2 regions of the Dorea longicatena genome follow, and region 2 is predicted to be linked to the other one. Evidence: a T-box and tRNA genes for the amino acid it is inferred to sense, from the RefSeq annotation. Region 2 holds a T-box; the other holds one or more tRNA genes.

The links. The T-box of region 2 lies ahead of tyrS (tyrosine--tRNA ligase). A T-box ahead of a tRNA ligase gene usually reads a tRNA of that ligase, here a tRNA-Tyr.
Region 1: it has a tRNA-Tyr gene. The T-box ahead of tyrS (tyrosine--tRNA ligase) is inferred to sense a tRNA for this amino acid. The anticodon was not compared.

Annotation. Positions count from the first base shown of each region.
Region 1 is NZ_CP102280.1:15,532-19,962, forward strand. It holds rRNA gene NQ508_RS00080 (23S ribosomal RNA) at 1-1,756, shown strand, start outside; tRNA gene NQ508_RS00085 (tRNA-Asp) at 1,831-1,904, shown strand; tRNA gene NQ508_RS00090 (tRNA-Val) at 1,912-1,984, shown strand; tRNA gene NQ508_RS00095 (tRNA-Tyr) at 2,002-2,083, shown strand; tRNA gene NQ508_RS00100 (tRNA-Thr) at 2,101-2,173, shown strand; tRNA gene NQ508_RS00105 (tRNA-Met) at 2,200-2,273, shown strand; tRNA gene NQ508_RS00110 (tRNA-Phe) at 2,297-2,369, shown strand; tRNA gene NQ508_RS00115 (tRNA-Lys) at 2,391-2,463, shown strand; gene NQ508_RS00120 (cation-translocating P-type ATPase) at 2,922-4,431, shown strand, end outside.
Region 2 is NZ_CP102280.1:2,085,761-2,090,191, forward strand. It holds gene NQ508_RS09940 (MATE family efflux transporter) at 1-658, opposite strand, end outside; gene NQ508_RS09945 (flavin reductase family protein) at 665-1,174, opposite strand; gene tyrS (tyrosine--tRNA ligase) at 1,314-2,537, opposite strand; T-box leader at 2,666-2,937, opposite strand; gene NQ508_RS09955 (SGNH/GDSL hydrolase family protein) at 3,008-3,631, opposite strand; gene nagA (N-acetylglucosamine-6-phosphate deacetylase) at 3,675-4,431, opposite strand, start outside.

The sequences.
Region 1 (4,431 bases), 850 kb from region 2:
CACTAGTCGAGAGGTCCTGCGCCGAAAATGTCCGGGGCTGAAACACACTGCCGAAGCTCAGGAATGTACCTAGTACATTGGTAGAGGAGCATTGTATACGGGACGAAGCAGTACCGATAAGGAGCTGTGGACTGTATAGAAGAGAGAATGCCGGAATGAGTAGCGAGAGGAAGGTGAGAATCCTTCCGGCCGAATATCTAAGGTTTCCAGAGTAAAGCTGATCTGCTCTGGGTAAGTCGGGGCCTAAGGCCAGGTCGAAAGACGTAACCGATGGACAACAGGTTGAAATTCCTGTACCTTAAGTAAACAGAACTGTGGGGACACGTGTGGAGAGCACAAGCCGGAAATGGAAAAGCCGGTGCAAGCGGGGTAGGAGTACAGTAGGCAAATCCGCTGTACAATCCGAAGACGTGATGCGGACCGAATTAAGAGTAGGGAAGTGTGTGAGCCATGCGTCAAGAAAAGCCGCTATTGTTTTACTTAAGCCCGTACCGTAAACCGACACAGGTGGATGAGGAGAGAATCCTAAGGCCGACGGGAGAAGCATTGTTAAGGAACTCGGCAAAATGACTCCGTAACTTCGGGAGAAGGAGTGCCAGCGAGAGCTGGCCGCAGAGAATTGGCCCAAGCAACTGTTTAGCAAAAACACAGGTCTATGCAAAACCGTAAGGTGAAGTATATGGGCTGACGCCTGCCCGGTGCTGGAAGGTTAAGAGGAGAGGTTAGCGGTAACGCGAAGCTTTGAATTTAAGCCCCAGTAAACGGCGGCCGTAACTATAACGGTCCTAAGGTAGCGAAATTCCTTGTCGGGTAAGTTCCGACCCGCACGAAAGGCGTAATGATTTGGGCACTGTCTCAACAATGCACCCGGTGAAATTGAAATACCAGTGAAGATGCTGGTTACCTGCGCCAGGACGGAAAGACCCCATGGAGCTTTACTCCAGCTTGATACTGGGATTCGGTATTGCATGTACAGGATAGGTGGGAGGCTAGGAAGTGATAACGCCAGTTGTCACGGAGCCGCTGTTGGGATACCACCCTTGCAGTATTGGATTTCTAACCAGCGACCATGAACTGGTCGGGGGACAATGTCAGGTGGGGAGTTTGACTGGGGCGGTCGCCTCCGAAAGGGTATCGGAGGCGCTCAAAGGTTCCCTCAGAATGGACGGAAACCATTCGAAGAGTGCAAAGGCAGAAGGGAGCTTGACTGCGACACCGACGGGTGGAGCAGGTACGAAAGTAGGACTTAGTGATCCGGTGGTATAAAGTGGGATTGCCATCGCTCAACGGATAAAAGCTACCCTGGGGATAACAGGCTTATCACTCCCAAGAGTTCACATCGACGGAGTGGTTTGGCACCTCGATGTCGGCTCATCGCATCCTGGGGCTGAAGTAGGTCCCAAGGGTTGGGCTGTTCGCCCATTAAAGCGGTACGCGAGCTGGGTTCAGAACGTCGTGAGACAGTTCGGTCCCTATCCGGCGTGGGCGTAGGATATTTGAGAGGAGCTGTCCTTAGTACGAGAGGACCGGGATGGACTGGCCGCTGGTGTATCTGTTGCATACCAAATGCATGGCAGAGTAGCCAAGCCGGGACGGGATAAACGCTGAAGGCATCTAAGCGTGAAGCCCCCCTCAAGATGAGATATCCCTACGTAAGTAGTAAGACCCCTTGAAGACGACGAGGTAGATAGGTCAGAGGTGGAAGTACAGTAATGTATGGAGCTGACTGATACTAATCGGTCGAGGGCATGACCAAGCAAGGTGATAGGTAGGATGAAAGAAAATATTTCTTGTATGCAGTTTTGAAGGTACATAGGTACAACAAAAGATGGCCCAGTGGCTCAGTTGGTTAGAGCGCCGCCCTGTCACGGCGGAGGTCGAGAGTTCGAGTCTCTTCTGGGTCGTTTGTATGGGATCATAGCTCAGCTGGGAGAGCATCTGCCTTACAAGCAGAGGGTCATAGGTTCGAGCCCTATTGGTCCCATCAAATAAAAAGAATATGGATGGATTCCCGAGTGGCCAAAGGGGACAGACTGTAAATCTGCTGCAAATTGCTTCGGTGGTTCGAATCCACCTCCATCCATTAGCCGTAAGGCACTCGCCGATGTGGCTCAATTGGCAGAGCAGCTGATTTGTAATCAGCAGGTTATCGGTTCGAGTCCGATCATCGGCTTTAAGTCACAAGACTTAATTTAATATCGCGGGGTGGAGCAGTCTGGAAGCTCGTCGGGCTCATAACCCGAAGGTCGTAGGTTCAAATCCTGCCCCCGCAACTCGCACAAAATATTGTGTGTATGCCCAGATAGCTCAGTCGGTAGAGCAGAGGATTGAAAATCCTCGTGTCACTGGTTCGATTCCGGTTCTGGGCATTTTCCTTGCGAAAGGAATAAGGGCGTGTAGCTCAGGTGGTAGAGCACTTGACTTTTAATCAAGTTGTCCGGGGTTCGAATCCCCGCACGCTCATGGAATGAGAGTGAAGTAGTATATAAGTACTACTTCTTTTTTTATTTAAAGAACTTGCCACCTACATGACCTGCCACTGGCAGCTCATTACGGATGCTTTGGCAACCGGTAGCTTTTCTTGCATACTTTGTTATTGAAATATATTGACATATTTTATTGAAGTGATTATATTATAATTAATAAGAGGGAGTAATCGGCATCTATATATTTCATAAAAGAGATATAAGAATGGAAGATATAGATGTTTACGATGACGTCAGTACGATGGCAAAAGAGCTATCCGTATCGTAATGAAATGATGAGACTTTTATTGCATAGTTTTTATGCAATAAAAGTCTCTTTTTTTATACCAAAGCAAAAGCATGTAATACAAGTTGACGGTGGCAGATTCTAGGTATACTTTCGATATATCAAAAATTAAAAAGGGTTATTGGCCAAAGAAAGAAAGGAGAACAAATATGCTGACAACAAAACAAGCAAGGGAGAATCAGGAAAAATATGGTTTCAATGAACTGGTAGAAGGGAAAAAGAAAAGTACCATGCAGATATTTCTGGAACAGTTTAAAGATTTTCTTGTTATCATATTGATCATATCTGCAGTGATTTCCGGTATCTTAGGAGATGCAGAAAGTGCGATTGTTATTTTTGTAGTAATTACGATGAATGCAATACTTGGAACGGTGCAGACCGTAAAGGCAGAACAATCGCTTAACAGTTTAAAACAGTTATCTGCTCCGGAAGCGAAAGTAGCAAGAGATGGAAATATTATTCAGATTCCGTCGAGAGAGGTGACGATTGGCGATGAAGTAATACTGGAGGCAGGGGATTGTATACCTGCAGATGGAAAACTTATAGAATGTGCAAGTCTGAAGGTAGATGAAAGTGCACTGACGGGAGAAAGCATAGCAGTTGAAAAGAATCTGGATGAAGTCGCAGTCGGAACAGCACTTGGCGATCAGACGAACAAAGTATTCTCCGGAAGTTTTGTTACGTATGGAAGAGGAAGATACGAAGTGACTGCAATCGGCATGAATACAGAAGTAGGAAAGATTGCAGATCTTATGAAGAATACATCAGAAAAGCGCACACCACTGCAGGTGAATCTTGATGACTTCGGAAAAAAATTGTCGATATTAATTCTGGTATTTTCAGGCATAATATTTGGGGTAAATGTATTTCAGGGAGAATCTATTGGTTCAGCGTTTATGTTTGCTGTTGCGCTGGCAGTTGCAGCGATACCGGAAGCTCTTAGTTCGATTGTGACGATTGTATTATCTTTTGGAACACAGAAGATGGCAAAAGAACATGCAATTATACGAAAACTGCAGGCGGTAGAAGGTCTTGGCAGTGTATCGATTGTCTGTTCGGATAAAACGGGGACACTGACGCAGAATAAGATGACAGTAGAGGATTATTATGTAAATGAAAAGAGAATACCGGCCGGAAAAATTAATCTGAAAAATGAAAATGAAAAACTGCTTTTGAGATTCAGTATCCTGTGTAATGATTCAACGAATACAGACGGACAGGAGATTGGTGATCCTACGGAAACGGCACTTATTAATCTCGGAAGTAATCTGGGAATCGAGATTATGCAGGTAAGGGAACGATATCCGAGATTGTCTGAGGTTCCATTTGACAGTGAGCGGAAATTGATGTCGACAGCTCATAGGATTCAGGATGATAAGATGTTAACGGCTGATCATATAATGATCGTAAAAGGTGCTGTAGATGTATTACTGGATCGTATGGACAGAATCAGAGTTGGAAATACTGTAAGAAGGATGACAGATTCTGACTGTAAGAATATTTCCATGCAGAATATGCAGTTTTCCAGAGAAGGGTTAAGAGTTCTTGCATTTGCATATAAACATCTGGAAGAGGAAAAAGAAATCGGTACAGAGGATGAAGAGCATCTGATATTTATCGGAATGATCGCAATGATGGATCCGCCGAGAGAAGAGTCGC
Region 2 (4,431 bases):
TCATCGCAAATATAAAAAACATAACTGTAACGATCATCTGCGCGGTTACCGTAGCAATTGCTGCACCTGTCACTCGAAGAACCGGAAATGGTCCGATTCCAAAAATCAGAACCGGATCCAGGACGATATTAACAACCAGTCCGGTCGTTGTTGCCAGAAATACCGGCCTGCTGTTACCGATTGCCGTAAATAATCCGGTATACGTCTGATTTAAAAAGGAAAACAAGACAAGACCGCAAGTAATTTCAAGATAATATATGGCATCCCGGATCACCTGTGCCTGATTCAGATGGAAAAAATGAATCAGTGGTTTTGCCCCTAATATACAGACAAGTCCATAAATAATCCCCAAAATCAACGTAAGCTGTAACGCGTTGGATGCATATTCTGCGGCCTCTTCACTATTAGATGCCCCAAGTGCATGTCCGACATTAACCTGCCCTCCCATTTTTGCAAGCGCGGCAAGTCCGTTGGAAAGCCACATATACATTCCTGCTGCCCCAACAGACGCTACCGCCGAACTTCCGATACGGCCGATCCAGATCATGTCGGTCATATTGTACGCCATCTGGATCAATGACGTCGCCATGATCGGGACAGCCAGTCTGGTAAGAGATGATAATACAGGTCCGTTTACCAAATCAATTTTCTTTTGCATGATTGGCTATACTCTTTTCAATACTTTCACGATCTCGCCCATATACATCGTATGATAATCCTTATCCGGATACCATTTATCATCATTTTCCTTAACATCGAAACATTCCGGTTTCATATCCTGTGTATACTGAGTCTTGCATACGAAGATCAGATCTGCTTCTTCAACTGCAGTTGTTCCGTCTACCGCATATGGATGAAGGCCTGCTTCTTTCCATTTATCTTCTACGTCTTTTCCTGATACAGATCCGCATACGCTTAATGCTTTTCTGTAATCTTCTGACAGGAAAGAAAGCGTGTACATACCGGTCTCATCCATGAATTTCTTCGTGTATCTCTGTGGGCGGATATATGCAGTTGCGATATTCTTTCCCCACATGATTCCGACACCACCCCAGCTTGCTGTCATGGTGTTACTCTTTTTTTCATCTCCTGCTGTTACCAGCATCCACTCTTTTGAAATCTTTGTGAATGGGTTGAATTCCAGACTTTCAATTGCTACTTCTTTAAATGCCATTTCCATATCCTCCTTATCGTCTTTATGTACTCTCACAAAATTAAGTATGAAACAGTAGCAAGAGTACATCTTTGCTTTTAGAATTACAGACAGTGAGTATTCACTGCCTGCAATTTTACTGTATTCTTTTATAATTATACTACTTTACTAACACTTTACGGAAGTTTTTCTTACCCTTTTTCAGGACTACGCCTTCTCCACTTAATGCTTCTCCGGCAAATGTCTGGAATACATCTGTCACCTTCTCACCATCTACAGATACTCCACCCTGCTGTACGGCACGGCGTGCTTCTGACTTAGAAGCTGTCAGTCCTGATTTTACTAACATCGTCAGGATATCGATGTTACCGTCTGTAAGGTCTTCTTCTGTCAGTTCTGTCTTTGGCATATCTGCTGCTGCACCTGTTGAGAATAATGCTCTTGCTGCCTCCTGTGCCTTCTGTGCTTCTTCTTCACCGTGAACCAGTTTTGTAAGCTCGAATGCAAGAATCTCTTTTGCTGTGTTAAGCTGTGCACCTTCCCAGCTGTCCATCTTGTCGATCTCTTCTAATGGAAGGAATGTCAGCATACGGATGCATTTTAACACGTCTGCATCTGCAACATTTCTCCAGTACTGGTAGAATTCGAATGGTGATGTCTTGTTAGGATCAAGCCATACAGCACCGCTCTGTGTCTTACCCATCTTTTTACCTTCTGAGTTCAGAAGCAGTGTGATCGTCATAGCAGAAGCGTCTTTTCCGAGTTTACGACGGATCAGTTCTGTACCTGCAAGCATGTTGCTCCACTGGTCGTCCCCGCCAAACTCAAGGTTACATCCGTATTTCTGGTATAACTCATAGAAGTCATATGCCTGCATGATCATGTAGTTGAACTCAAGAAAGCTGAGTCCTTTTTCCATTCTCTGCTTGTAGCACTCTGCTGTCAGCATACGGTTAACGGAGAAATGTGCTCCGACTTCACGTAATACTTCGATGTAGTTCAGTCCCATCAGCCAGTCAGCGTTATTAACCATCAATGCTTTTCCATCTGAGAAATCGATAAATCGACTCATCTGTTTCTTAAAGCAGTCACAGTTGTGCTGGATTGTCTCCGGTGTCATCATCTGACGCATATCTGTTCTTCCGGATGGATCACCGATCATAGCTGTTCCTCCACCGATCAGTGCGATTGGTTTGTTTCCTGCTTCCTGCAGACGTTTCATCAAGCACAGTGCCATGAAATGTCCTACGTGAAGGCTGTCTGCTGTCGGGTCAAATCCGATGTAGAATGTAGCCTTTCCATTGTTGACCAAGTCTTTGATCCTGTCTTCGTCTGTTACCTGTGCGATCAGACCTCTTGCAACGAGTTCTTCATAAATTCCCATTTTTATTCTCCTTTTATTATGTTAATGATTTACAGAATTCTCACTTTACTTCAGCTTGCAAATATGCTTTTCAGGAAGCGATTTTCCCACATAACTGGTCAAAAAAAGTCCTTATCCAATCAATATTGGATAAGGACGATATTAACCGTGGTACCACCTTATTTTGCTGATTACCTGCGTATTCAGCCTCATTCAGTCTGCGTGTTCACAGACCTTTGCACTATAACGTGTGCCCGACGTCACAGCCTACTTTCGAAAACACTCATAATTCTTATCGTGTATCATTTCGGTGTGCAGCTCCAAGACGTATTCATTCTTCACTCTTTCATGCGCCTCTCATCAACCGGCAGCTTTCTGTATGGGTGTGTGAATCACTACTTCTTCTTTTCCAAGCCTTTGTGATATCTGTATATTATTTTCCTGTCTGTGTTAAAGACTAACTGATTTGATGAACTTTGTCAAGATGATTTTTAATCTCCATCTTTTATTTTTTCAAAAAGTTGCAGCCATGCTCCTGCAATTATTTCATTTCCATATTCTGTCAGATGAATACCATCCGTTGTAACACTCTCATATCCTGCTTTTTCTGCTTTCAATATTATCATCTCCTGAAGCGCAAGAAAGTCCGCATGATATTTTTCTGCAATCTTTTTTTCGATTCTTTCTGTCTGTTTTATTCCCGGAATCCAGTTTTCATACATTCTGGGATATGGCACTATAAATGGCGACATACAGATAAGCTTTGCATCCGATTGCTCTGTAATTTCTTTCACAATGGCTTCATAACAGGCTTCAAACTGCTGTTCTTCCAGGCTCTTTCCTGTATTCATCATAACTCCGACGTCATTGCATCCTATCAGAATGCTTACGACATCCGGTCGTTTTAAAATGCATTCCTTCTCCAATATACGTTTCACTCCATGAATCGTGAATCCATCATGTCCTCGATTCATAATGTCGTACTTCTTCCTTCCGCCGCCACTGTCATTCAACTTCTCAGCCACCATATTCACATAACCGTTTCCCAGTGGATTTTCTAAAAAGCAATGACTGGCATCTGTAATACTGTCACCTAAAAATATAATCTTTTTCATCTGTCCTTAACACCAAATGGCCTTATACTATAAATTGCATGAATTATAATTCCTGTCCGTCCTTAATTACCATCTTAAGCTCCAAATTCTCGTCTAATAATACGATATTCGCTTTCTTTCCCGGTGCGATCGAACCATATGTATCTTCAATTCCAAGACTCTTAGCCGGATTGATCGTCGCACATGCAATAGCTGTCTCAAGTGGGATCTCCATCTTTTTAACTACTGTACGCAGGCAGTCAGCAAGGTTTGTTACTGATCCTGCAAGTGCTCCGTCAGATACCAGTGTCGCATGATTTCCAACTACTTTTACATCCAGACCGCCAAGTGTATACTGTCCGTCCGGCATTCCGGTTGCACGCATGCTGTCACTGATCAGGATCATGCGGTCTGCTCCCATCATCTTGAACGCTGCTCTTACCATAGATGGGTGGATATGTACACCGTCACAGATAATTTCTGCCATTACATGTTCACTATCTGATACTGCACCTACTACACCCGGTTCACGGTGTGTGAATGCAGGCATTGCATTAAAGAGATGTACCGCATGATTCGCACCTGCATCAAACGCTGCTTTTGCGTGTGCATAATCAGCATTCGTATGTGCAAGGGAAATATTCACCTTATCTTTCATTGCTTTTACAAATGCAACTGCTTCGTCACTTTCTTCCGGCGCAAGTCCGACAAACTTTACAAGCCCTTCGGAAGCATCAATGAATCTCTGACAGATTTCCGTATCACAAGGCATGATGTTTCTTTCATCCTGTGCACCTTTTTTCACCGGACTGATAAACGGT